Regions from separate parts of the Streptomyces vilmorinianum genome, predicted to be linked through region 1. Evidence: riboswitches for the same ligand, from Rfam matches in the RefSeq annotation. Region 1 holds a riboswitch; each other region holds the start of a gene.

Region 1 (6,908 bases):
CTCCTCGATCAGGTCGCCGAGCCGGTCCAGCTGCTCCTCCCGGAGCGCGCCGAACGAGGTGTCGGGCGCCGGTACGAAGCGCCGGCCCGCCGCCGCCGCGACCTCCCGCAGGAACGCCCGGCGGAAGCCGTCGCTCTCCAGCGAGCCGTGCCAGTGGGTGCCCCAGACCGCACCGACCCGGCAACCGTCCAGGAACGGTTCCCCGCCCGCCACATCGGCGACGCCGTGGTGGATCTCGTACCCCTCGACGCGCTCGCCGAGGGCCTCGCCGACCGGCCGGGAAAGGGTCTTCTCGGCCGCGAACCGGACCCGGACGGGCAGCAGTCCGAGGCCGTCCACCGTGCCCGCCTTCGACTCGACCTCGTCCTCGATCCGCTCCCCGAGCGCCTGGAAGCCGCCGCAGATGCCGAGTACGGGCCGGCCCTCCGCCGCCCGCCGGGCCAGCGCGTCCGCGAGACCGCGCTCGCGCAGCCACGCCAGCGCCTTCACCGTCCCCCGGGTCCCCGGCACGACCACCAGGTCCGCGTCGACGAGCTCCTCGGCCCGGTCCACGAACCGCACGACCACGCCCGGTTCGGCCGCCAGCGCGTCCACGTCCGTGAAGTTGGACATCAGCGGCACGGCGCACACCGCGACCCGCAGCACGTCCTCTCCGACCGGAGGCGCCACGACCGACTCGCGGACGGCGCCGCGCATCGACACCCGCAGCCCGTCCTCCTCGTCGATGCCGAGTCCGTGCGCGTACGGCAGCACACCGAAGGTGCGGCGCCCGGTCAGCCCGTACAGCATGTCCAGGCCCGGCTCGAGGAGCGTCACATCGCCCCGGAACTTGTTCACCAGGTAGCCCGCGATCAGCTCCTGGTCCTCGGGCGCGAGCAGCGCCGTCGTACCGAAGAACTGCGCGAAGACCCCGCCCCGGTCGATGTCGCCGACGACGAGCACCGGCAGCTTCGCCGCCCGCGCGATGCCCATGTTCACGATGTCCGTGCGCCGCAGATTGATCTCGGCCGGACTGCCCGCCCCCTCGCAGATCACGGCGTCATACGTGCCCCGCAGCTCCTCCAGGCACGCCAGAACCGGCTCGAAGAGCTCTTTCTGCCGCCCCCCGTGCAGCCTTTTCCCGGGGGACGACCCCCCAGACCCCCCGAAGAACCCGCGGGCGCTCAGCTCGCCCACCGGCTTACCCATGAGGACGACCTGGCTGGAGCGGTCGCTGCCCGGCTTGAGCAGCACCGGGTTCATCAGCGCGGTCGGCTCGACCCGCGCGGCCTGCGCCTGCATGGCCTGCGCCCGGCCGATCTCCGCGCCCTCCCTCGTGACGAAGGAGTTCAGGGACATGTTCTGGCCCTTGAACGGGGCGACCTTCACGCCCTGCCGGACCAGCCAGCGGCAGATGCCCGCCGTGACGACGCTCTTGCCCGCGTCGGACGTGGTCCCCGCGACCAGCAGCCCCCCGCCTCTCATACGTTCCTCCGCTTCAGCGCGCTCGCGATCATCCGGCCGCCCACGCAGGCGGCCAGGGTCAGCCCGGTCACCCACCGGGAGAGCCGTACCGCCCGTTCGATGTCCCCGACCTCCACGGCCCGGCCCTCGCCGTTCAGGACGGGCCGGTGCTCGACCCGGCCGCCGTACGAGAGCGTCCCCCCGAGCCGTACGCCGAGCGCCCCCGCGAACGAGGCCTCCACCGGGCCCGCGTTGGGGCTCGGATGCTTCGCCGCGTCCGCCCGCCACGCGCGCAGCGCCCCCCGCGGGTCGCCACCCGCCACCGTCGCGAGTACGGCGGTCAGCCGGGCACCCGGCCAGCCGGCCACGTCGTCGAGCCGGGCCGAGGCCCAGCCGAAGCGGCGGTACTTCGGGGACTTGTGGCCGACCATCGCGTCCAGGGTGTTCACGGCCCGGAAGCCGACCAGGCCCGGCACGCCCGCGACCGCGCCCCAGACCAGGGCGCCCACGACGGCGTCGGAGGTGTTCTCGGCGACGGACTCCACGACCGCGCGGGCCATCGCCGGACCGTCCAGGGCCTGCGGGTCGCGCCCGCACAGATGGGGCAGCCGCTCGCGGGCCACGTCCAGGTCGCCGGCCTCCAGGGCCCCGCCGATGGCGCGGGCCTCCCGGCCCAGGGTCGTCCCCCCGACGACGGCCCAGACGGCGGCGGCGGTCAGCGCGACGGAGGCCCGGGGGTGGTCGCGTACGGTACGGGCGGCCAGCGCGGCGGCCCCCGCCGCACCCCCGACGCAGACGGCGGTGTGCAGCGCGCCCCAGCCGCGGTGATCGCGCCACAGCAGCTTCTCGACCGCACCCGCGGCCCGTCCGAACGCGGCGACCGGATGGCCGCGGCGTGGGTCGCCGACGAGCAGGTCCGCGGCCAGACCGGCGGCGGCGCCGTACGCGAATACACCTGTGGCTGCACTGCGGCCGGGCATGGCGCTGTGTCCTCACTCAGGGTCCGCGCCCTGGCTCGACGTGACCGGCGGTGAGAGTTCCTGACTCCCGGGCCCGAAGGCTCCGGTCACAGTGGCGGGACCGCGCCGGATTCGCACCGGGCTTCCTCTTCTGCCGCCGTAAATGGCCTCGGCAGTCCACCACGCTGTGCGAACACCCGTCAACTCACCCTTGACCTGCGGTGAGACAGTGTGCGAAGCACCACACAGCGCCAGGGCGGTGCCTACGAACGACGGCCGGGCGGGCCGCACCCGAAGGTGCGGCCCGCCCGGCCGTCGGAGCGTGTGCCGTCAGGCCACGATGAGATAGATGCCGTACGCGACGGCCGCCGCGCACAGCGCGAAGCAGGCGTACGCGCCGGTGCGCGCCAGGGTGGCCGAGCCTCCCTGGGCGGCGGCCTGCTCCTGCTTGGAGAGGCCGACGATGCCGAGGGTGAAGAGGGCCACGAGGGCGACGGTCGCCACGAGGCTGACTCCGAAGACGGAGCCGAGAGCTGCCCAGTCGATCTTCATGTCGTTCGTTCCTTACACCGCGGCCGAGGCTGCGGGGGCTGCCGGGTCCGCGGGGGCCGGCGAGGGGATGGTGGTCTTCAGGTCCTCGTCCGCGACGGCGGCGACGGTGCCGGCCGGCGGCGGGGTGACGGCCGCGATGGCGGTGGTCACGACGCCCGCGGGCTCGGTCTCGACGTCGTTGACGTTGGTGTGGTCGACCACCTGGCGGCGGGAGACGACCCAGATGGCGACGCACGAGGCGACCAGGAAGGCCGCGACGGCGTAGACGCCCCAGTCGCCCTGACGGGCGACGTACTCGGCGCCGGCCCCGACAAGGGCCGCGGCCGGCAGGGTCAGGCCCCAGGCGACGAACATCCGGGTGGCGGTCGACCAGCGGACGACACCGCCCTTGCGGCCCAGACCCGCGCCCATGACGGCGCCGGAGCAGGAGTGCGTGGTCGAGAGGGAGAAGCCCAGGCTGGAGGAGGCCAGGATGACGGTGGCCGCGCTGGTCTGGGCGGCGAAGCCCTGCTGCGGCTGGAGGTCGGTGAGGCCCTTGCCCATCGTGCGGATGATGCGCCAGCCGCCGAGGTAGGTTCCGAGCGCGATCGCCGTACCGGCGGAGACGATGACCCAGACCGGCGGGTTGGAGCCGGGGGCGATGATGCCGCCGGCGACCAGGGCGAGGGTGATGATGCCCATGGTCTTCTGGGCGTCGTTGGTGCCGTGGGCGAGCGAGACGAGACCGGCGGAGGCGATCTGACCGGCCCGGTAGCCCTTCTCGGTCGTCTTCTTGTCGGCCTTCTTGTCGAGGCGGTACGTCAGGCGGGCGGCGAACATCGCGGCCAGACCGGCGACCAGGGGGGCGGCGACCGCCGGGATGAGCACCTTGCTGATGACGGTCCCGCCGTTGACGCCGCTGACGCCGATGGAGGCGACGGTCGCGCCGATGAGGCCGCCCATCAGGGCGTGGGAGGAGCTGGACGGCAGTCCGACCAGCCAGGTCACCAGGTTCCAGAGGATCGCGCCGACGAGCGCGGCGAGGATGACTTCGGGTTGGATGCCCTCCTCATTGACGAGTCCCTTGGAGATCGTCTTGGCAACCTCCACCGACAGGAACGCGCCGACCAGGTTCAGCACGGCGGACATGGCCACCGCCGTCTTGGGCTTGAGAGCACCGGTCGAGATGGTCGTCGCCATCGCGTTGGCGGTGTCGTGGAAACCGTTCGTGAAATCGAACACGAGAGCTGTCACGACCACAATCGCGAGCAGCAGCGTGATGTGTTCCATTTACCCAGGCAATCGTTCGACGTCAGTGGCTCGTCGAACGTAGGCAACCTGAGTGAACGGAAGGTGAACTGAGGCGGGCGGCATGGTGTCCCTATCCGGGGTCCGGTGATTCCGCTTAGGGCCTCCGGAGGGGGACTGTCCACGATGTGGGCACCGTGCAACCACGGGTAAGCCGTGCGGTTGCGGCACACATACGACTTCCTCCGCTTCCTCCGGCCTCGCCCCGTGTCAGTCCGTGGACCGGGCGCGGCATCTGTCAGCCGACCGGGGGACCCGTGGAAGAGATCCACGTCACTCCCAAGGAGGGGCCGGGGCCCCTCCCGGCCGACCCACGGAAGCGGCTTCCGGCGGCTTCCGCCGGCTTCCGGTGGCTCCCGCCGGGTGGCAGCCCGCCCGCACCCTGCCGACACTGGGACCGTGCGCCCGGCTACGAAGACGGCAGCGGCCGTCACCACCCTGCTCGGTGTCGGCGCGGCCGCGATCGCGGCCGGCCGGTACGCCAGCGACGCCGCCCTCAGGGCGCCGTCCGGACGGCCCCTGCCCGGCGACCCCCGGCTCACCGTGCACGACACGAGTCCCGGCCGGGTCACCCTCACCCGCAGCCTCGCCTCCCTGCGCCCCGGTACGTACGGGATCGAGGGCCCCGGCGTCCACGCGGTCATCGGCCCCGTCCTCGACCGGGTCCCGCACACCGCGGACACGGTCGTGCGCCGCCTGGAGCGGGTCGAGCACGGCGCCCTGGAGCCCGGCGACCGGGTCCGCCTCACCCCCGAGCTGCACACCGGCACCCCGCGCACCGCGCTCGGCGTCGACTACCGGGACATCGAGATCCCCGGCGAGCTCGGCGACCTGCCCGCCTGGTTCGTCCCGGGCCCGCGCGCCACCTGGGTGATCGCCCTGCACGGCCTCGGCACCACCCGCCGGCACCCCCTCAACCTCGTCCCCTTCCTCGCGCGCCGGCAGATCCCGGTCCTCTGCCTCGCCTACCGCGGCGACGAGGGCGCGCCCCCGCCGCCGGACGGCCTCGGCCACCTCGGCGACTCCGAGTGGCGCGACGTCGACGCCGCCCTCCGCCACGCCGTCCGCGAGGGCGCCGAGCACGTCGTCCTGCACGGCTGGGGGACGGGCGCCGCGATGGCCCTGCACGCCGCCGCCGACTCCGGCGTACGGGACGTGATCCGCGGCCTCGTCCTGGACTCCCCGGTCCTCGACTGGGAGGCGACCCTGCGCAACCTCGCCGCCGCCCGTCGGGTCCCCGGCCCGCTGCTGCCGCTCGCCGTCCGCGCCGCCCAGGGCAGGACCGGGCTGCACGGCGACCGCCTCCAGGCGGCCGCTGACCCGGCCGGCCTGCGCGTGCCGACGCTCGTCTTCCACGGCCCCGACGACACGATCGCCCCCTGGGAACCCTCCCTGGAACTGGCCGCCCGCCGACCCGAGCTGGTCACCCTGCACACGGTCCGAGGAGCCCCGCACGCCTCGATGTGGAACGCCGACCCGGTCCGCTACGAAGAGGCCCTGCGCCGCTTCCTCACCCCCCTCATCTAGAGGCGTTCCACCGGCGCTGCCGATTCCGATTGGGCTTTCGGGCCGTCAGCGGGAAGACTGCCCCCGTGACGTCTCGAAAGCCCGATGAGCAATTGGCGCGCAACTCCAGACTCCGACTTGTCCGTCCGCGGGCACTCGCCACCGCCCGACGGGCCGTGACGACCCGGCGCACCCGGCCGGCGCCGCGGCCGCCGGAGGGCACTCCGCCCCGCGCGGAACTGGCCCGCCAGGCGCGGTCCGTCCTCGCCGACGCCGTACGGATCGCCCGCTGGGCCGCCGTCGACCGCGGGGCCGAAGCCGCCGCGCCCGCCGACCCCGAGGCCGTCCCCGCCCAGGAACGGGCCGCTGCCGCACTGAACCTGACGCCCGGACAGATCCGGGCCGGCTGGGACCGGGCCCGGCTCGCCGGACTCGTCGAACTCCACGGCGACACCGCCCGCCCCGGCTGGCGCCTGCACGCCTGGGACCGCGACGACTCCGCCGTCCTGCGCGGCTGGGTCGCCCTGTTCGACGCCTGGTCCCTGGTCCACCCCGCGCCCCGGGACGTCGCGCCCAGCGCCGTCGCCGAGGTCGTCGAGGCCGTCCCCCAGGTGCTCTCCCTCCTCCAGCTCTCCGCCGGGCCCGTGGCCGTCCCCGCGCTGCTCGACCTGCTCCAGCAGCGGGTCGAGGAACTGCGCGAGGAGCGCTGCGAGGTTCCCGTGGGGACCCCCGCGACCGACATCGACACCGGCACGGACACCGGGGATGCCGGCACCGGGGATGCCGACAACGGCGCGGCGGAGTGCGGCGCCGACGGGCTCTCCGCGCTGCTCGACTGGGCCCTGGAGGGCCTCGCCGCCGTCGGCGCCCTGACCCTAGGCGAGGGATCGGACGGCGGCCAGGCCACGCTGACCCCGCTCGGCAACTGGGCGGTCTGGGTCAAGCTGGAGCAGATCTGCGTCGCCGCCCAGAGCCCGGCCGGCAACATCGAGCAGTCGGCCGAGGACATGCTCCGCGGCTGCGCCCGTCTCACCCCCGGTCCGGCCCGCGACGAATATCGCGCCTGGCTCGCCGCCCGCACGCTCTCCAGCGCGGTCACCGAGCTCCTCGACGTCGCCCGCGGCGAGGACGCCCTGCTGCGCGGGCTGGCCTTCGAGGCGC
Region 2 (6,908 bases), 1.2 Mb from region 1:
GTCAACTCGGTGGTCCGGGACTGCGATTTCGATCTCTGGGACGGCAAGCCGGCCGACGCCGCCGCCGTGCTGGCCGGTGACCGGTTCGCGGTCGCCCGCGCCATCACCGGCGCCGAACTCGGCAAGCTGCCCGCGGACCTCCTGGAGCAGGTGCGTGCCGCCGCGGCGGCACGGGTCACCCCGGTCCTCGGCATCACCGGCACCGGCGGCTCGGGGAAGTCGTCGCTGACCGACGAGCTGGTACGCCGGTTCCGTGTCGACCAGCAGGACAAGCTGCGGATCGCGGTGATCGCGGTCGACCCGACGCGCCGCCGTGGCGGTGGCGCGCTGCTCGGCGACCGCATCCGCATGAACTCCCTGGAGGGGGGCCGGGTCTTCTTCCGCAGCCTGGCCACCCGCGGCAGCCACGAGCTGCCCGAGCACCTGTCCGATGTGATCGACGTGGTCAAGGCCGCCGGGTTCGACCTCGTGATCGTGGAGACGCCGGGCATCGGCCAGGGGGACGCGGCGATCGTGCCGTTCGTCGACACCTCGATGTACGTGATGACGCCGGAGTTCGGTGCCGCCTCGCAGCTGGAGAAGATCGACATGCTCGACTTCGCCGACGTGGTGGCGATCAACAAGTTCGAGCGGCGCGGCGCCAAGGACGCGCTGCGCGACGTGAGCCGCCAGCTGATCCGTAACCGCGAGGCCTTCGGCAAGAAGCCCGAGGACATGCCGGTGTTCGGCACCTCGGCCGCGACGTTCAACGACGACGGTGTCACCGCGCTCTACCAGCACCTGACGCCCGCCCTGGCCGAGAAGGGGCTGCCGTTGACCGAGGGCACGCTGCCGCGGGTCGACGTACGCCACTCGTCCGGCATCCGCCAGGTGGTGCCCGCGGAACAGGTGCGCTACCTGGCCGAGATCACCGAGACGATCCGCGGGTACCACGCCGAGACGGAGCGGCTTGCCGAAGCGGCCCGGCGGGTGCAGCGCCTCGACCTGGTGAAGGGCGAACTCGTCGAGACCGGCTCCGACGCCGCGAACGTGGAGTCGCTGCTCGACGATGCCCGCAAGCAGCTCCCGCACGAGATCACGGAGCAGATCGAGGGCTGGCCGGCCGTCGTGGCGTCCTACTCCGGCGACGAGCAGGTCGTGAAGGTCCGGGACAAGGAGCTGCGCACCAAGCTGACCCGCGAGTCCCTGTCGGGCAACAAGGTCCCCCGCGTCGCGCTGCCCAGGTTCAACGATCACGGGGAGCTGGTGCGGTTCTGGCGTCGGGAGAACCTGCCGGGCTACTTCCCGTTCAGCGCCGGGGTGTTCCCGTTCAAGCGCGACGGTGAGGACCCGGCCCGGATGTTCGCCGGCGAGGGTGACCCGTTCCGTACGAACCGCCGGTTCAAGCTCCTGTCCGAGGGCCAGCCGGCCACCCGGCTGTCCACAGCCTTCGACTCGGTGACGCTCTACGGCCGTGACCCCGACGAGCGTCCCGACATCTACGGCAAGGTCGGCACCTCCGGTGTCTCGGTCGCGACCCTCGAAGACATGAAGGCGCTCTACGACGGCTTCGACCTGGTCGCGCCGACGACCTCGGTGTCGATGACGATCAACGGTCCGGCACCCACCGTGCTGGCGTTCTTCCTCAACACCGCCGTCGACCAGCAGATCGAGGGGTTCCGCGCCGCCGAGGGCCGCGACCCGTCGCCCGAGGAGGCGACGGAGCTGCGTGCGCGCGCGCTGGCGAACGTACGCGGCACGGTGCAGGCCGACATCCTGAAGGAGGACCAGGGCCAGAACACCTGTCTGTTCTCCACCGAGTTCTCCCTGCGGATGATGGCCGACATCCAGGAGTGGTTCATCGCGAACAAGGTCCGCAACTTCTACTCGGTGTCCATCTCCGGCTACCACATCGCCGAAGCCGGGGCGAACCCCATCAGCCAGCTGGCCTTCACCCTGGCCAACGGCTTCACCTATGTCGAGGCCTACCTGGCCCGGGGCATGCACATCGACGACTTCGCCCCGAACCTGTCGTTCTTCTTCTCCAACGGCATGGACCCGGAGTACTCGGTACTGGGCCGGGTCGCCCGCCGGATCTGGGCCGTCGCGATGAAGCGGAAGTACGGCGCCAACGAGCGCTCCCAGAAGCTGAAGTACCACGTCCAGACGTCCGGGCGCTCCCTGCACGCCCAGGAGATGGACTTCAACGACATCCGCACCACCCTGCAGGGGCTCATCGCCATCTACGACAACTGCAACAGCCTGCACACCAACGCCTACGACGAGGCCGTCACCACCCCCACCGAGGAGTCCGTCCGCCGGGCCCTGGCCATCCAGCTGATCATCAACCGGGAATGGGGCCTGGCGATGAACGAGAACCCGCTCCAGGGCTCGTTCGTCATCGACGAACTCACCGACCTGGTCGAGGAAGCCGTCCTGGCCGAGTTCGAGCGGATCAGCGAGCGCGGCGGCGTTCTCGGCGCGATGGAGACCGGCTACCAGCGCGGCCGCATCCAGGACGAGTCGATGCTCTACGAGCAGCGCAAGCACGACGGCAGCCTGCCCATCATCGGCGTCAACACCTTCCGTAATCCCAAGGCGGACACCGCCGAGCCCGGCGTCATCGAGCTGGCCCGCGCCACCGAAGAGGAGAAGCAGTCCCAGCTGGAGCGCGTACGGGACTTCCAGGACCGCCACCGCGACGAGGCCCACGAGGCCCTGGCCGCGCTCAAGGACGCGGCGGTGAACGGCGACAACGTCTTCGCCGTGCTCATGGACGCCGCACGGGTCTGCTCCCTTCAGCAGATCACCGAGGCCTTCTTCGAGATCGGCGGCCAGTACCGGCGCAACGTCTGACCGGTTCGCGCACCGGACCACGCGGCGGGTTGTGCGACGTCCCGGATGGGCATGTGGGCAAGCTGAAGAGAGAACGGCCCCCACCCTGCCCATCAGGAGGTACCCATGAGGATGCTGATCAACGTCCCGGAGACCGTCGTCGCCGACGCGCTGCGTGGCATGGCCGCCGCGCATCCCGAGCTCACCGTCGATGTCGACAACCGCGTCGTCCTGCGGCGGGACGCCCCCGTCGCGGGGAAGGTGGGGCTGGTGTCCGGGGGCGGGTCCGGGCATGAGCCGTTGCACGGAGGGTTCGTGGGGCCCGGGATGCTGGCGGCGGCGTGTCCCGGGGAGGTGTTCACCTCGCCCGTGCCCGATCAGATGGTGCGGGCCGCGGCCGCCGTGGACAGCGGGGCCGGGGTGTTGTTCGTCGTCAAGAACTACACCGGTGACGTCCTCAACTTCGAGATGGCCGCCGAGCTCGCCGAGGACGAGGGCATCCAGATCGCCAAGGTGCTCGTCGACGATGACGTGGCGGTGACGGACAGCCTCTACACGGCCGGGCGGCGCGGGACCGGGGGCACGCTGTTCGTGGAGAAGGTCGCCGGGGCCGCGGCCGAGGAGGGCGCGCCCTTGGAGCGGGTGGAGGCGATCGCGCGGCGGGTGAACGAGCGGTCGCGGAGTTTCGGTGTGGCGCTCAGCGCCTGCACCACGCCTGCGAAGGGAAGTCCCACCTTCGACCTGCCCGCGGGTGAGCTGGAGCTGGGCATCGGGATCCACGGCGAGCCCGGGCGGGAGCGGCGGCCGATGATGACCTCGCGCGAGATCGCGGACTTCGCCGTCGACGCCGTACTGGACGACCTGCGGCCGTCCGGGCCGGTCCTCGCGCTCGTCAACGGCATGGGGGCCACGCCGCTGCTCGAACTGTACGGGTTCAACGCCGAGGTCCAGCGGGTCCTGACGGAGCGTGGGGTGCCGGTCGCCCGGACCCTGGTGGGCAACTACGTGACCTCGCTCGACATGGCCGGCTGCTCGGTGACGCTCTGCGAGGCCGACGAGGAGATTCTGCGGCTGTGGGACGCGCCGGTTCAGACGCCCGCCCTGCGCTGGGGCCGGTGAGAGGAGTGTCCGAAGTGACCGAGTTCGACGCCGCGTTCTTCCACCGCTGGCTGACCCGCGCCGCCGCCGTCGTCGACCGTGAGGCCGACCGTCTCACGGAGCTCGACGCGGCGATCGGCGACGCCGACCACGGCGCCAACCTGAAGCGGGGCTTCGCCGCCGTCACGGACGTACTGGGCAAGGAGCCGCCGGAGACACCGGGGGCCGTACTCGTCGTCGCGGGGCGGCAGTTGATCTCGACCGTCGGCGGTGCGTCCGGGCCGCTGTACGGAACGCTGCTGCGCCGCACCGGGAAGAGCCTCGGCGAGGCCCCGGCGGTGACGCTGCCGGAGTTGGCGGCGGCGCTCACCGCGGGGGTCGCCGCGGTCGCCCAGCTCGGCGGGGCCCAGGTCGGGGACAAGACCATGCTGGACGCGCTCGTTCCGGCGGCCGAGGCGCTGGGCGAGTCCTTCGCGGCGGCCCGGGACGCGGCCGATCGGGGCGCCCTCGCGACGGTACCTCTCCAGGCGCGCAAGGGCCGGGCGAGCTATCTCGGTGAGCGTTCCATCGGCCACCAGGACCCAGGGGCCACCTCGTCGGCGCTGCTGATCGGCGCTCTCGCGGAGGTGGCGGACGCGTGAGCGGACAGGTGGGCATCGTTCTGGTCTCGCACAGCGCGGCCGTGGCCGACGCCGTCGCCTCCCTCGCCCGGGGGCTCGCGGGCGGCGGGGCGACCGCACCGGTCGCCGCCGCCGGAGGCACCCCCGACGGGGGTCTCGGCACCAGCTCGGAGCTGATCGCCGAGGCGGCGAAGTCGGTCGACGGGGGTGCCGGTGTGGCCCTGCTCGTCGATCTGGGCAGCGCCGTCCTGACCGTCAAGGCGCTCCTGGCCGAGGAGGACGAACTGCCCGAGGGGTCGCGGCTCGTGGACGCCCCGTTCGTCGAGGGAGCCGTCGCTGCGCTCGTCACGGCGAGCGCCGGCGGGGACCTGGACGCGGTCGTGGCGGCCGCCTCGGAGGCGTACGCGTACCGCAAGGTGTGAGGGAGGAGCCCCTCAGGCGCCCGTCACAGCCCGTGCCCGAGGGCACCCGTGTTGTGATGTGCCTGGTCAACCCACTAATGTCGCAGGGCCTTGGTGTACGGGAAGCCGGTGCGATACCGGTGCGGCCCTCGCCACTGTGATCGGGAAGTCCGGCTCCGGCCCTTCGGGGCAGCCACTGGACCGCCGCGGGAGACCGCGGCGGTGTGGGAAGGCGGAGCCGCGGCGGCATGACCCGTCAGCCAGGAGACCGGCCAAGGCGCGTTGTCCATCCACGAGGTGCTGGAGAGGGTCTTCCCACCATGCATATAGCCGAGGGGTATCTGCCCCCTGTGCACGCGGCCGCCTGGGGAGTCGCGTCCGCTCCCTTCGTCGTCCACGGTGTCCGCGCGCTGACCCGTGAGGTGAGGGCCAACCCGGAGTCCACGCTGCTGCTCGGCGCCTCCGGCGCGTTCACGTTCGTCCTGTCCGCCCTCAAGATCCCTTCGGTGACGGGCAGTTGCTCGCATCCCACCGGTACGGGTCTGGGCGCGATCCTGTTCCGGCCGCCGGTGATGGCGGTCCTTGGCACCATCACGCTGCTCTTCCAGGCGCTGCTGCTCGCCCACGGCGGGCTCACCACCCTCGGCGCCAACGTCTTCTCGATGGCGATCGTCGGGCCGTGGGCCGGCTTCGGTATGTACTGGCTGCTGCGCCGCTTCGACGTGCCGCTCATGGTGAGCGTGTTCTTCGGTGCGTTCGTCGCCGACCTCTCCACGTACTGCGTCACCAGCGTGCAGCTCGCGCTGGCGTTCCCGGACCCGGGCAGTGGCGTGCTGGGCGCGCTCGCCAAGTTCGGCGGGATCTTCGCCGTCACGCAGCTGCCGCTCGCCGTCAGCGAGGGTCTGCTGACGGTGCTCGTGATGCGTCTGCTGAGGCAGTCCAGCAAGAGCGACCTGACCCGGCTCGGGGTCCTGCTCCCGGCCGGGAAGGGCAGGAAGACCGACACGACGGAGGCGAGCGCCCGATGAGCCGGAACGCGAAGATCAACGCGCTGCTGCTGCTCGTGGTGGTGGCGCTGGCGGTGCTGCCGCTCGCGCTGGGCCTCGGTGACGACAAGGAGGAGCCGTTCACCGGCGCGGACGGGCAGGCCGAGGCGGCGATCACCGAGATCGACCCCGACTACGAGCCGTGGTTCAGCCCGCTGTACGAGCCGCCGTCCGGTGAGATCGAGTCGGCGCTGTTCTCCCTGCAGGCGGCCATCGGCGCCGGTGTCCTCGCGTACTACTTCGGTCTGCGGCGCGGTCGCAGGCAGGGCGAGGCCCGTGCGGCGGCGACAACCGCGGCCGAGGCGGGGGCGAAGGCGCCCGTCGTGACCGCGGGCGACGAGTAACCGCCGGTGCTGCCGATCGACGCGGCGGCGCACAGCAGTCGCTGGCGCCGCCGTCACCCTTGCGAGAAGGCCGTGCTCGGCTTCGGTCTGACCCTGTGCGCGGTCTGTCTGCCGCCGTGGCCGGGTGCCGTCCTGGTCGCCGCGGCCACCCTCGCCGTGCTGCTGGGTCCGGCCGGTGTGCCGGGGCGTCAGCTCTGGCGTGCGTTCCGCATCCCGCTGGGTTTCTGTGTGACGGGCGCGATCCCGCTGCTGTTCGAGGTGGGCGGTCCACGGGGGCTCGTCGCCCTCGCGCCCGACGGCCCGGTCCACGCGGGTGAGCTGCTGCTGCGGACCTCGGCCGCGTCCCTCGGCGTGCTGCTGTTCGCGTTCACCACACCCGTCTCGGATGTGCTGCCCTGTCTGGTACGGGCGGGGGTGCCGGCGCCCGTGGTGGATGTGGCGCTGGTGATGTACCGGATCAGCTTCCTTCTGTTGGATGCGATATCCAAAATCCGACAGGCGCAGGCGGCCCGGCTCGGACTGACCACCCGGGCGGCGACCTGGCGCTCGCTCGCCGGGCTCGGCGCGACGGCGTTCGTGCGCGCT
Region 3 (6,908 bases), 4.0 Mb from region 1:
CTTGAGGGCGTCGAGCCACTGGTCCGAGTTGTCGAACTTCGAGGCGTCGACCTCGGCGAAGGCACCCTTCGCCATGTAGCTGATCATCTCGGTGTTGCCCATCTCGACAACATCCGGGGCCTTGTCCGTGGCGAGCACGGCGTCGAGCTTGGTGTTCTTGTCCGGCCAGCCGTAGTACTCGTGCTTGATCTTGATGCCCGGGTGCTTCTTGGTCACCGCGTCGTCGGCGGCCTTGACCAGCTCCGGCCAGTTGTTCTGTGCGTCGACCGTCAGCCAGACGGTGAGCTCCTTGGCGTCGCCGCCGGCGTTGTCCCCGCTGTCCGTACCGCCACACGCAGCGATGCCGACCATGATGCCCGCGACGCCGATCGCCGCGATGAGCTTGCGCTTCACGCCACCCTCCTCAGGGATGCCTGCAAACCCCTGCCCACCGCGCGAAGACATACGTCGAGTAGTGCTCGTGGGGCTGGGACCTGGTCTTTAATGGTTTAGACCAGTACCCGGAGCTTGGCCTAGACCTTTAGGGGTGTCAAGGGTGTATAAGAAGGGCAGTCGGGTCCGTTATCGGACCGACACCTGAGGGAGGGCGACGACCCGTGACCGGTCCGTGCCACCATGTGAGCCGCTACAGACGGAGGAGCCGGTGACGGCAGCAGCACAGGAGTCGGGAAGGCAGGCCATGGCCACGGACGCGGGCAGTACGGAGAAAGACAGCGGGGTCGCCACCCGCACCGCGCGCGTGCCCAAGTACTACCGACTGAAGCGGCATTTGCTCGACATGACGGAGACCCTGCCGCCCGGCACGCCGGTCCCGCCGGAGCGCACCCTCGCCGCCGAGTTCGACACCTCGCGCACCACCGTGCGCCAGGCCCTGCAGGAGCTGGTCGTCGAGGGCCGCCTGGAACGGATCCAGGGCAAGGGCACGTTCGTGGCCAAGCCCAAGGTCTCGCAGGCGCTGCAGCTCACCTCGTACACCGAGGACATGCGGGCCCAAGGACTCGAGCCCACCTCGCAGCTGCTCGACATCGGGTACGTCACGGCCGACGACACGCTCGCGGGGCTGCTCGACATCTCGCCCGGCGGGCGCGTGCTGCGCATCGAGCGGCTGCGCCTGGCGAGCGGCGAGCCGATGGCGATCGAGACCACGCACCTGTCGGCCAAGCGCTTCCCCGCGCTGCGCCGTTCGCTGGTGAAGTACACCTCGCTCTACACCGCGCTGGCCGAGGTGTACGACGTGCACCTCGCCGAGGCCGAGGAGACCATCGAGACCTCGCTGGCCACCCCGCGCGAGGCCGGCCTGCTCGGTACGGACGTGGGCCTGCCGATGCTGATGCTCTCCCGCCACTCGCTGGACGCCCAGGGCGAGCCGGTCGAGTGGGTGCGCTCGGTGTACCGCGGCGACCGGTACAAGTTCGTGGCGCGACTCCAGCGCCCCAACGGCTGAGCGAGGCACGTAGGTCGCCGAGAGGCGTACGTCAAGGCCCCACGGAGCATGCTCCCTGGGGCCTTTTCGCTGCCCTGGCACGGCGGTTGAACACAAAAGCGTTGCCGTACCGATATGCGGACGGGGGGTGACGCTGCCCGAAGTCAACGCCTAGATTTCCTGCGCATTACGACGTGATCAGCGAGGGGACGGTTGCAGCATGCCAGAGCCGGAAGCACCACCCAGCACGCCTCGTAGGGGCCTCACTCCGAAGTCCATCGCCATCTGGTCGCTCGTCGCCCTCGTGGGCGCGGCGGGCTGGGGCGTCCTCGCGCTCTCCCGCGGCGAGGAGATCTCGGCCGCCTGGATGCTCGCGGCCGCGCTCGGCTCGTACGCGATCGCCTACCGCTTCTACGCGCTGTTCATCGCGCGGCGCGTACTGAAGGTGGACAAGACCCGGGCGACCCCCGCCGAACGGCTCGACAACGGTGTCGACTTCCATCCGACCGACCGCCGGGTGCTCTTCGGGCACCACTTCGCGGCGGTGGCGGGCGCGGGTCCGCTGGTCGGCCCGGTCCTCGCCGCCCAGATGGGGTATCTGCCCGGCACGATCTGGATCATCGTCGGTGTCATCTTCGCCGGCGCGGTCCAGGACATGGTGACGCTGTTCTTCTCCACCCGGCGCAACGGGCGGTCGCTGGGCCAGATGGCCCGGGACGAGATCGGACCGTTCGGCGGAGCGGCCGCGCTGATCGCGGTCTTCGCCATCATGATCATCCTGCTCGCGGTGCTCGCCCTGGTCATCGTCAACGCCCTGTCCCACTCGCCGTGGGGTGTCTTCTCCATCGGCATGACGATCCCGATCGCGCTGCTGATGGGCGTGTACCTGCGCGTCCTGCGGCCGGGCCGGGTCACCGAGGTCTCGGTCATCGGAGTGGCCCTGCTGCTGCTGTCGATCGTGGCGGGTGGCTGGGTGGCCGAGTCCTCCTGGGCCGACACCTTCACCCTGGAGCCGGGCACGCTGGTCGTCTGGATGGTCGTGTACGGATTCGTGGCCTCCGTACTCCCCGTCTGGATGCTGCTGGCACCGCGCGACTACCTGTCGACGTTCATGAAGGTCGGCACGATCGCGCTGCTCGCCCTCGGCGTCGTCATCGCCCTGCCGACCATGAAGATGGACGCGGTCACGGACTTCGCGACCCGCGGCGACGGGCCGGTCTTCGCCGGTTCGATGTTCCCGTTCGTCTTCATCACCATCGCGTGCGGCGCGCTGTCGGGCTTCCACTCCCTGGTCTCCTCGGGCACCACCCCGAAGATGATCCAGAAGGAGACCCAGGTCCGGATGATCGGCTACGGGGCCATGCTCACCGAGTCCTTCGTCGCCATCATGGCGATGATCGCGGCCTGCATCATCGACCCCGGTCTGTACTTCGCGATCAACTCCCCCGGCGGCGTGGTCGGCACCACGGTCCAGTCCGCCTCCGAAGCGGTCGCGAACCTCGGATTCACCATCACCCCCGACGCGTTGGCCCAGGCGGCCAAGGACGTCGAGGAAGCGAGCCTGCTCTCGCGTACCGGTGGCGCACCGACCTTCGCGCTCGGCATGTCGGAGATCTTCTCCGCCGTCATCGGCGGTGTCGGGATGAAGGCCTTCTGGTACCACTTCGCCATCATGTTCGAGGCGCTGTTCATCCTCACCACGGTGGACGCGGGCACCCGTGTCGGCCGGTTCATGCTCCAGGACATGCTGGGCAACGTCTACAAGCCGTTCCGCCAGGTCAGCTGGAAGCCGGGCGTCTGGTTCGCCAGCGCGGTCGTCGTCGGCGGCTGGGGCTACTTCCTCTGGGTCGGCGTGCACGACCCGCTGGGCGGCATCAACCAGCTCTTCCCGCTGTTCGGCATCGCCAACCAGCTCCTCGCCGCCGTGGCACTGGCCGTCTGCACCACGCTGCTGATCAAGTCCGGCCGCCTGAAGTGGGCCTGGGTCACGGGCGTCCCGCTCGCCTGGGACGTCGCCGTCACCCTGACCGCCAGCTGGCAGAAGATCTTCTCGGAGGACCCGCGGGTCGGCTTCTTCGCCCAGCGGGACAAGTACCAGGCGGGCATCGACGCCGACAAGGTGCTGCCGCCCGCCAAGTCGCTCGACGACATGCACACCGTCGTCACCAACTCCACCGTCGACGGCATCCTCTCCGCCCTCTTCGCGATCCTCATCGTCGTGGTCATCGCCGACGCGGCCCGGGTCTGCCTCAAGGCCATCAACAACCCTGAGACCGTACGGCTCTCCGAGGTCCCGCACACCGAGTCGAAGCTGGTCGCTCCGGCCGGCATGTTCCCGACCCAGGAGGAGAAGGCCGAGCTGGTGGCCGCGGGCCTCGGCAGCGGCGGCGGTCTCCGCACCATCGGCGCGCAGCGCGGCGAGAGCCACGGCGACGACGTGCCGGCCGGGACCGGTTCGGCATGAGCCCGGCGAGCACGAGCGCGGGAACGGGCGCGGGAACGGGCGCGGGAACGGGCGCGGGCGCGGTGGGCCTGCTGCGGTACGCGTGGAGCCGGGTCCGCTGGTACGTGCGCGAGCTGTCCGGCGAGGCGGTGTACGACAAGTACGTCGCCCACGCCAGAAGCTGCGACCCGGCCGCCGAGGTCATGACCCGGCGGGAGTTCGAGCGCAGCCGCACCGACGCGCGGGAGGCGGATCCGCGCGACGGGTTCCGCTGCTGCTGATCCGTCTCCGGTTCGGCAGCGGCAGATCGACGGGCCGTCGCGTTCCTCCTCGTGGGGAGCGCGACGGCCCGTCGCGTTCGCGCCGGCGGCAGACTGCCGGGATGGACATCATCATCAGGGCCGTACGGCCCGAGGAGTACGACGCTCTGGGCGAACTCACGGCGCGGGCCTATCTCGACGACGGGCACCTGGACTTCGGCGAGGACGACACGTACCTGCACGTGCTGCGCGACGTGGCCCGGCGGGCCGGTGAGGCCGAGGTGCTCGTGGCCGTGGACGCGGCGGGCACGGTCCTGGGCGGGGTGACCTTCACGCCGGGCGGCCGGCCGTGGGCCGACATCGCCGCCGACGACGAGGCGGAGTTCCGGATGCTGGCGGTCGCGAAGGACGCGCGCGGCCGGGGTGTCGGCGAGGCGCTCGTACGGGCCTGTGTGGAGCGGGCACGGGCCCTGGAGGGCTGTGTACGGATCCGGCTCTCCACCCAGCCCGGCATGGCCTCAGCGCACCGGATCTACGAGCGGATGGGCTTCGTCCGCACCCCCGAAAGGGACTGGAAGCCGATTCCGGACATGGACCCCCTGCTCACCTACGGCCTGGAGCTCTGAGCGCCAACGACACAACATGTGGGGGGTGCTTCGAGGGGCGCCCCCCACATGTATGCTCATGCTCGCTGTCCTCGCAGGGGAATCCGGTGGAAATCCGGAACTGTCCCGCAACGGTGTGGTTTCGGCGTACTTGCACGCCTGCCGAGTCCGAAGACCTGTGGACAGCGCGCCCGGTCCGTCCGTTCCGGGTGCCACAGACGTCCGGGCCTCGCGGAATGGGCCGTGGCGCGGCGCATCCCTGCGTACGGGTGCCCGCCGCCCGCCTCCCCGCCGGCCCCGAGCCGAGCGAGGGAGAGCCCCCACGTGACCATCGCGCCCGCCGATCCGGCCGCAGCGATCGAGAGCGACGGTAACGAGAGCGACGGACCCGGGACCGTGCTTCTGCGGACCCTGACCGATCTCACCGCCGACCTCCCCGACACCGACCCCGGCAAGGTCGCCGCCGCCGCGCTGCGCGGCCGCAACGCCGGTTCGGACGAGGCGGAGCTGCGCGAGCTGGCCACCGAGGCGGCCGCGGGTCTCATCGCCGAGGACCCGGCGTACTCCCGGCTCGCCGCCCGGCTCCTGACGATCACCATCGCGGACGAGGCGGCCGGCCAGGGCTCGGTCACCTTCTCCGCCTCGGTCGCCGTGGGGCACCGCGAGGGCCTGATCGCCGACCGTACGGCCGAGTTCGTGACGCTGCACGCCGCCCGGCTCGACGCGCTGATCGACGCGAAGGCAGACGACCGCTTCGGCTACTTCGGTCTGCGCACCCTCTACTCGCGCTACCTGCTGCGTCACCCGATCACCCGCAAGGTGATCGAGACCCCGCAGCACTTCATGCTGCGCGTCGCCGCCGGCCTCGCCGAGGACGACTCGACCCGCGCGCTGGACGAGGTCGCGGCGCTGTACGGGCTGATGAGCCGGCTCGACTACCTGCCCTCCTCCCCCACGCTCTTCAACTCCGGCACCCGCCACCCGCAGATGTCCTCCTGCTACCTGCTGGACTCGCCGCAGGACGAGCTGGACTCCATCTACGACCGCTACCACCAGGTCGCGCGCCTGTCGAAGCACGCCGGCGGCATCGGCCTGTCGTACTCCCGTATCCGCTCCCGCGGTTCGCTGATCCGTGGCACCAACGGGCACTCCAACGGCATCGTGCCGTTCCTGAAGACGCTGGACGCCTCCGTCGCGGCCGTGAACCAGGGCGGGCGGCGCAAGGGCGCGGCCGCGGTCTACCTGGAGACCTGGCACGCGGACATCGAGGAGTTCCTGGAGCTGCGCGACAACACCGGTGAGGACGCCCGGCGTACGCACAACCTGAACCTGGCGCACTGGATCCCGGACGAGTTCATGCGCCGCGTGAACGCGGACGCCGAGTGGTCGCTGTTCTCCCCGGCGGACGTGCCCGAGCTCGTCGACCTGTGGGGCGAGGAGTTCGACGCCGCGTACCGCAAGGCGGAGGCGGCGGGCCTGGCCCGCAAGACCATGCCGGCCCGTGACCTGTACGGCCGGATGATGCGGACCCTGGCCCAGACCGGCAACGGCTGGATGACCTTCAAGGACGCCTCGAACCGTACGGCCAACCAGACCGCCGAGCCAGGCCACACGGTCCACTCCTCCAACCTCTGCACGGAGATCCTGGAGGTCACGGACGACGGCGAGACCGCGGTCTGCAACCTGGGCTCGGTCAACCTCGGCGCGTTCGTGGCCGGTGGCGACATCGACTGGGAGCGGCTCGACGCGACCGTCCGTACGGCCGTCACGTTCCTCGACCGGGTCGTGGACATCAACTTCTACCCGACCGAGCAGGCGGGCCGCTCCAACTCCCGCTGGCGCCCGGTGGGCCTGGGCGCGATGGGCCTCCAGGACGTCTTCTTCCAGCTGAAGCTGCCCTTCGACTCCCCCGAGGCGCGCGCGCTGTCGACCCGTATCGCCGAGCGGATCATGCTCGCCGCGTACGAGGCGTCCGCCGACCTCGCCGAGCGCAACGGCCCACTGCCGGCCTGGGACAAGACCCGCGCGGCCCGCGGTGTCCTGCACCCCGACCACTACGACGTGGAGCTGAACTGGCCGGAGCGCTGGACGGCGCTGCGCGAGCGGATCGCGGCCGTCGGCATGCGCAACAGCCTGCTCCTGGCCATCGCGCCGACGGCGACCATCGCCTCGATCGC
Region 4 (6,908 bases), 2.1 Mb from region 1:
CGCCACCTCCAGGACCGCCGTCGCCATGGCGAAGACGCCCGGGTCGCCGCCCGAGACGACCGCGACCCGCCGGCCGCGCCGCGCCAGGTCGAGGGCGAACTCGGCGCGCTCGGACTCGACCTTGTTGTCCGAGCCGTGCCGGCGCTGGCCGGGGCGCAGCACCGGGACCCGGTCGAGGTACGTGGTGTAGCCGACCAGGTCGTCGGCGTTGACCAGCGCGCCGCGCGACTCCGGTGTCAGCCAGGGCGCCCCGGCCGGGCCGGTGCCGACGACGACGACCTCGCCCGTCTCCCGTACGGGAGGGACGGCGTCGATACGGGAGGGCAGCACGGCCACCGAGAAGTACGGGACGGTCTCCGCGTCCACCTCGGACAGGGTCTCCGTCCGCTCGCCCGCCATGAACGCCCGCTCCACGTACCGCGCGTCCTCCAGGCGGCCCGCCCGCTCCAGGGCGCGCCGAACCGTCGGGAACGTCCGGCCCAGCTTCATCACGACCGCCGAGTCGGTGCCCGCGAGACGGGCCGTCAGCTCGTCCTCCGGCAGCGTGCCGGGGATGATCGTCAGAACCTCCTCCGCCTCGCACAGCGGCTCGCCGAGCCGGGCGGCGGCCGCGCTGACGGAGGTGACACCGGGGATGACGGTGGTGTCGTAGCGGTGCGCGAGCCGCTTGTGCATGTGCTGGTACGAGCCGTAGAAGAGCGGGTCGCCCTCGGCGAGCACGGCGACCGTGCGGCCCGCGTCCAGGTGGGCGGCGAGGCGGGCCGAGGCCTCCTCGTAGAAGTCGTCGAGCGCGCCCCGGTAGCCGCCGGGGTGGTCCGTGGTCTCCACCGTGAGCGGGTACATCAGCCGCTCCTCGATGTGGTCCTCGCGGATGTGCTCCGCCGCGATGGAGCGCGCGATGGAACGGCCGTGGCGGGCCGAGTGGTACGCGACGACGTCGGCCGACTCGATGGCCTTCACGGCCGCGACCGTCATCAGGTTCGGGTCGCCGGGCCCGAGGCCGACGCCGTACAGCTTCCCGCTCATGCCTGGATCTCCGCTTCGGTCGCCATGGCGTTGATCGCGGCGGCGGTCATCGCGCTGCCGCCGCGCCGGCCCCGTACGACGAGGTAGTCGAGGTCCAGCTCCTGTCCCCGGTCCGCCAGCGCGTCCTTGGACTCGGCGGCGCCGATGAAGCCGACCGGGATGCCGAGGACGGCCGCCGGGCGTCCGGCGCCCTTCTCGATCATCTCCAGGAGGCGGAACAGGGCGGTGGGGGCGTTGCCGATGGCGACGACGGAGCCTTCGAGGCGGTCGCGCCACAGTTCGAGGGCGGCGGCGCTGCGGGTGGTGCCGAGTTCGGCGGCGAGCGCGGGCACGGAGGGGTCGGAGAGCGTGCAGACCACGTCGTTGTCGGCCGGCAGCCGCTTGCGGGTGACGCCGCTCGCGACCATCTGCGCGTCGCACAGGATCGGCGCACCGGCGCGCAGCGCGGCGCGTGCGCGGGAGACGACCAGGGGCGAGTAGGCGATGTCGCGTACGAGGTCGGTCATGCCGCAGGCGTGGATCATGCGGACCGCGACCTGGGCGACGTCGGCGGGCAGGCCCGCCAGATCCGCCTCGGCACGGATCGTGGCAAAGGACTGGCGGTAGATCTCCGCCCCGTCCTTCTCGTAGTCGAACATCGTGTCGTTCTCGCTCATCTCGTTGTGCGGGCGGTCGTGCGGGCGGTGGTGCGGGCGGTGGTGCGGGCCGTTGCGACCGCGTCGTGGAGGTCTGTACGGGAGGTGGGCGCGCCGTTCACCAGGTAGGTGTCGTCGGCGGTGGCGAGGACGTCGACCCAGGTGCCGTGCGGGTGACCGCAGCGCCGCTCGCACCCCGAGAAGTGGACGGGGAGTCCGGGCGCCGGGCCGGGGCTCGCGTCCGTGCGGACGTCGGCGAGGGACTTGGCACAGCCGGGGCGTCCGGTGCAGGCGCTGACGCCGGCCCAGGGGGAGTCGGGGCGGGTGATCAGACCGTACGACTCCAGCTCGGCCAGCCGGTCCCCGGCCGTCCCGACGCCGACCGAGGTCCCGACGACGACCGCGCCGCGCCAGGGCGTGAGCCGTACCTCGTCGGCGGGGAGCAGGGCGCGCAGCTGGGCGGCGGTGAGGCGGCCGAGGGGCGCGAGGACATGGAGGGCGGTGGTGCCGAGGGGCCCGGGTGCCGGGGGTCCTCCGTGCGGGACTTCCGCCCCCGGTACGGGCTCCGCCGCGATCCCGGCCCGGGCGAGGGCCCCCGCCAGGTCCGGCTCGTGTCCCTCGGGCAGCTCCCGTACCCGCCAGGCACCGTTCCCGGCGTCCCGCGCGGCGGCGAGGAAGGCGGAGGCGGCGGCGAGCGCGGCGCGGGGGGCGTCGGCGGCGGCGATCCGGAAGACCTGGGCGCCCACGCGGAGGTACGCGCCGGTGCCCGGGGCGCCCGGCGAGGCGACCCGATCCGGCCGCGCCGGCCCTGCCGCGCCCGGCGCGGGCTCGCTCGCTTCGCGGCCTCCCGGCCTGCTTGTCGCTGTCGCGCCGATATCCGGCCCGTCCGGCGTCCGGACCCCGTCCGAACCCTTGCCGCCGGCCTCACAGGCCCCCGCCGCGCCCGAGGCGCCTGGTCCGTCCGGTCCGTCCGGTCCGTCCGGGGTCTGGGCCCCGTCCGTACCGTCGCCGCCGGCCGCACAGGCCCCCGCTGCGATCAAGGTCACATCTCCGCCGAGCTGCGCCACGTCCCCCCGGCCGTCGTCCAGAACGAACAGGAAACGGCCGGAAAGGGATGCCGTCCAGTCCTCCGCGCACAGCAGCGCGTCCAGTTCGCGGGCCCACAACTGCACGTCGCCGAAGCCGAGTCCGTCCAGGCCCGCCGTCGGCGAGGCCACCACGTTCCGGACCCGCTCATGGGTCGTGGAGGGCAGCAGGCCGGCTTCCGCGAGAAGTCGCGCCAGTTCCGCCCCGCAGCCCTCGCCGAGGCCGCGCAGCTCCACGTTTCCCCGGGAGGTGACACTGACCTGTCCGTCGCCGAGGGCCTCGGCCGCGGCGGCCAGGACCTCGGCCTGATGAGCCGTCAGCAGGCCTGCGGGCAGGCGCAGTCGGGCCAGGCGGCCGTCGTCGGCGGGGTGCAGGCGCAGCGCCCCGGGGCAGGCGTCGCCACGGTCCCTTATGAGAGGTTCGCCCCGGTTGGGCGTTGTGGGTGGGGTGGGCGGCATGGCGGCGAGCATACCCACGTGGATCCGGGCGGCCACCGGGTGTGATCCGGCCAACCCCCCGGCCCGCCGGGGCCACGCTCTACTATGCAGATCGGCATGGGGTCCCAGGACCCCGGGGAGGAAGCCCGGTGAGATTCCGGCGCGGTCCCGCCACTGTGAGCCCGGCCCGGAGACGGGGTGGGTGAGTCAGGAACTCCCGCCGTCCACACGACCACCCGGGGCGCGGACAACCCCGAGGAAGGCCTGCGCTCGCATGCGAATTCTGTTGCTGTCGCACTCCGACACCGACCTGCTCAGCGCCCGCGCGGCCGGCGGCCCGGTCGAGTACCGGTTCGCCAACCCCTCCCGCCTCACGCTCGACGAGCTGCCCGGCCTTCTCGACGGCGCCGACCTCGTTCTCGTACGCCTCCTCGGGGGCTTGCGGTCCTGGGAGGAGGGCCTGGACGCGCTGCGCGCCGCGGGCCGGCCGCTGGTCGTGCTCTCCGGGGAACAGGCCCCGGACGCCCAGCTCATGGAGACCTCCACGGTCCCCGTCGGCGTCGCCACCGAGGCCCACGCCTACCTCGCGCACGGCGGCCCGGACAACCTGGAGCAGCTGGCGCGGTTCCTCTCCGACACCGTGCTGCTCACCGGCCACGGCTTCGAGGCCCCGGCCGCCGCGCCGACCTGGGGCCCGCTGGAGCGCGAGTCGAGGCGGACCGACGGCCCGACCGTCGCCGTGCTCTACTACCGCGCCCACCACATGAGCGGGAACACCGCCTTCATCGGCTCGCTCTGCGAGGCGATCGAGGACGCCGGCGCCCAGGCCCTGCCGCTCTACGTCGCCTCCCTGCGCGCCCCCGAGCCGGAGCTCCTCGACACCCTGCGGTCCGCCGACGCGATCGTCACCACCGTCCTCGCCGCCGGCGGCACCAAGCCCGCCGAGGCGCAGGCCGGCGGCGATGAGGAGGCCTGGGACGCGGGCGCGCTCGCGGCCCTCGACGTACCGATCCTGCAGGCGCTCTGCCTCACCGGCTCGCGCTCCGCCTGGGAGGAGAACGACGAGGGTCTCTCCCCGCTGGACGCCGCCAGCCAGGTCGCCGTCCCCGAGTTCGACGGCCGGCTCATCACCGTCCCGTTCTCCTTCAAGGAGATCGACGAGGACGGCCTCCCGGCGTACGTCGCCGACACCGAGCGCGCCGCCCGCGTCGCCGGGATCGCCGTCCGCCACGCCCGCCTGCGGCACATCCCGAACGCCGAGAAGAAGCTGGCGCTCGTCCTCTCCGCGTACCCGACCAAGCACTCCCGTATCGGCAACGCGGTCGGTCTCGACACCCCCGCCTCCGCCGTCGCGCTGCTGCGCCGCCTCCGCGAGGAGGGGTACGACTTCGGGCCCGAGGACGAGATCCCCGGCCTGGTCTCCGGCGACGGCGACGAGCTGATCTACGCCCTGATCGAGGCAGGCGGCCACGACCAGGAATGGCTCACCGAGGAGCAGCTCGCCCGCAACCCGGTCCGTATCCCGGCCGCCGACTACAAGCGCTGGTACGCGACCCTGCCGCAGGAGCTCCGTGAGCAGGTCGAGGAGCACTGGGGTCCGGCGCCCGGCGAGATGTTCCTGGACCGGTCCCGTACCGCCGAAGGCGACCCGGAAGGCGATATCGTCCTCGCCGCCCTGCGCCGCGGGAACCTGCTGATCCTCATCCAGCCGCCGCGCGGCTTCGGCGAGAACCCGATCGCGATCTACCACGACCCCGATCTCCCGCCCTCCCACCACTACCTGGCTGCCTACCGCTGGATCGCGGCGCGCGCCGAGGACGGCGGTTTCGGGGCGGACGCCATGGTCCACCTCGGCAAGCACGGCAACCTGGAGTGGCTGCCGGGCAAGAACGCGGGCTTGTCCGCCGCGTGCGGCCCGGACGCGGCGCTCGGCGACATCCCGCTGATCTACCCGTTCCTCGTCAACGACCCGGGCGAGGGCACGCAGGCCAAGCGGCGCGTGCACGCGACCCTCGTCGACCACCTGGTGCCGCCGATGGCGCGCGCCGACTCCTACGGCGACATCGCGCGCCTGGAGCAGCTGCTCGACGAGTACGCGCAGATCTCCTCGATGGACCCGTCCAAGCTGCCCGCGATCCGCGCGCAGATCTGGACGCTGATCCAGGCCGCGAAGCTCGACCACGACCTGGGTCTGGAGGACCGCCCCGAGGACGACGGCTTCGACGACTTCCTGCTGCACGTCGACGGCTGGCTCTGCGAGGTCAAGGACGCGCAGATCAGAGACGGTCTGCATGTGCTGGGCGGCGCGCCGACCGGCGAGGCCCGGGTGAACCTGGTCCTCTCCATCCTGCGCGCCCGGCAGATCTGGGGCGGCACGCAGGCGCTGCCGGGTCTGCGCGAGGCGCTGGGCCTGGACGAGTCGGCCGCGACCCGGGCCACCGCCGACGAGGCGGAGGCGACGGCGCGGGCGCTGGTCGAGGCGATGGAGGCGGCCGGCTGGGACGCGGCGGCGGTTCCGGCCGTCGTGGCGCGGGGCCTGGCCCCGGCGCCCGGCGCCGACGGCGTGCCCGCGGCCGCCGACGCGCGGGCGGACGACGTCGCGGCCGTCCTGCGTTTCGCCTGCGAGCAGGTCGTGCCCCGGCTCGCCGCCACCACCGACGAACTCACCCACGCCGTGCACGCGTTGGACGGCGGCTTCGTCCCGGCCGGCCCGTCGGGCTCGCCGCTGCGCGGTCTGGTCAACGTGCTGCCGACCGGCCGGAACTTCTACTCCGTCGACCCCAAGGCCGTTCCCTCCCGCCTCGCGTGGGAGACCGGCCAGGCGCTCGCCGACTCCCTCCTGGAGCGCTACCGCTCCGACAACGGCGAGTGGCCGACCTCCGTCGGTCTGTCCCTGTGGGGCACGAGCGCGATGCGCACGGCGGGCGACGACGTGGCAGAGGCGCTGGCCCTCCTTGGCATCCGCCCCACCTGGGACGACGCCTCGCGTCGCGTGAACGGCCTGGAGCCGATCTCCCTGGAGGAGCTGGGCCGTCCGCGCATCGACGTCACGCTGCGCATCTCGGGCTTCTTCCGGGACGCGTTCCCGCACGTCATCGGGCTCCTCGACGACGCCGTACGGCTCGCCGCGTCCCTGGACGAGCCGGCCGCGGAGAACTACGTACGGGCGCACGCGCAGGCCGACCTGGCCGAGCACGGCGACGAGCGGCGGGCCACCACCCGTATCTTCGGCTCGCGGCCGGGCACGTACGGCGCGGGCATCCTGCAGCTGATCGACTCGCGCGACTGGCGCACGGACGCGGACCTCGCCGAGGTGTACACGGTGTGGGGCGGCTACGCGTACGGCCGCGGTCTGGAAGGCCGCCCGGCGCGTTCGGAGATGGAGACGGCGTACAAGCGGATCGCCGTCGCCGCGAAGAACACGGACACGCGCGAGCACGACATCGCCGACTCCGACGACTACTTCCAGTACCACGGCGGCATGGTGGCGACCGTCCGCGCGCTCACGGGCACGGCCCCGGAGGCGTACATCGGCGACTCGACCCGCCCCGAGACGGTCCGCACCCGGACCCTGGTCGAGGAGACGTCGAGGGTCTTCCGCGCCCGGGTGGTCAACCCGAAGTGGATCGAGGCGATGCGCCGCCACGGCTACAAGGGCGCGTTCGAGCTGGCGGCGACGGTCGACTACCTCTTCGGTTACGACGCGACGACGGGTGTGGTCGCC

What was found. A riboswitch is a leader RNA that binds a small molecule or an ion and turns the genes downstream of it on or off. The one in region 1 is predicted to bind cobalamin.
Region 2: another riboswitch for cobalamin. It lies ahead of FDM97_RS16085 (energy-coupling factor ABC transporter permease); the one in region 1 lies ahead of FDM97_RS10605 (cobalamin biosynthesis protein).
Region 3: another riboswitch for cobalamin. It lies ahead of FDM97_RS28905 (ribonucleoside-diphosphate reductase subunit alpha); the one in region 1 lies ahead of FDM97_RS10605 (cobalamin biosynthesis protein).
Region 4: another riboswitch for cobalamin. It lies ahead of cobN (cobaltochelatase subunit CobN); the one in region 1 lies ahead of FDM97_RS10605 (cobalamin biosynthesis protein).

Annotation. Positions count from the first base shown of each region.
Region 1 is NZ_CP040244.1:2,274,296-2,281,203, forward strand. It holds gene FDM97_RS10600 (cobyric acid synthase) at 1-1,464, opposite strand, end outside; gene FDM97_RS10605 (cobalamin biosynthesis protein) at 1,461-2,423, opposite strand; cobalamin riboswitch at 2,459-2,599, opposite strand; gene FDM97_RS10610 (hypothetical protein) at 2,733-2,954, opposite strand; gene FDM97_RS10615 (inorganic phosphate transporter) at 2,967-4,223, opposite strand; gene FDM97_RS10620 (alpha/beta hydrolase) at 4,641-5,768, shown strand; gene FDM97_RS10625 (hypothetical protein) at 5,834-6,908, shown strand, end outside.
Region 2 is NZ_CP040244.1:3,428,560-3,435,467, reverse strand. It holds gene icmF (fused isobutyryl-CoA mutase/GTPase IcmF) at 1-2,835, shown strand, start outside; gene dhaK (dihydroxyacetone kinase subunit DhaK) at 2,941-3,933, shown strand; gene dhaL (dihydroxyacetone kinase subunit DhaL) at 3,939-4,553, shown strand; gene FDM97_RS16090 (PTS-dependent dihydroxyacetone kinase phosphotransferase subunit DhaM) at 4,550-4,954, shown strand; cobalamin riboswitch at 5,029-5,224, shown strand; gene FDM97_RS16085 (energy-coupling factor ABC transporter permease) at 5,254-5,961, shown strand; gene FDM97_RS16080 (energy-coupling factor ABC transporter substrate-binding protein) at 5,958-6,323, shown strand; gene cbiQ (cobalt ECF transporter T component CbiQ) at 6,330-6,908, shown strand, end outside.
Region 3 is NZ_CP040244.1:6,256,883-6,263,790, forward strand. It holds gene FDM97_RS28880 (extracellular solute-binding protein) at 1-393, opposite strand, end outside; gene FDM97_RS28885 (GntR family transcriptional regulator) at 680-1,444, shown strand; gene FDM97_RS28890 (carbon starvation CstA family protein) at 1,644-3,887, shown strand; gene FDM97_RS28895 (YbdD/YjiX family protein) at 3,950-4,147, shown strand; gene FDM97_RS28900 (GNAT family N-acetyltransferase) at 4,249-4,752, shown strand; cobalamin riboswitch at 4,805-4,929, shown strand; gene FDM97_RS28905 (ribonucleoside-diphosphate reductase subunit alpha) at 5,056-6,908, shown strand, end outside.
Region 4 is NZ_CP040244.1:171,356-178,263, forward strand. It holds gene FDM97_RS00830 (precorrin-2 C(20)-methyltransferase) at 1-1,026, opposite strand, end outside; gene FDM97_RS00835 (precorrin-8X methylmutase) at 1,023-1,682, opposite strand; gene FDM97_RS00840 (cobalamin biosynthesis protein CobG) at 1,679-3,217, opposite strand; cobalamin riboswitch at 3,285-3,419, shown strand; gene cobN (cobaltochelatase subunit CobN) at 3,459-6,908, shown strand, end outside.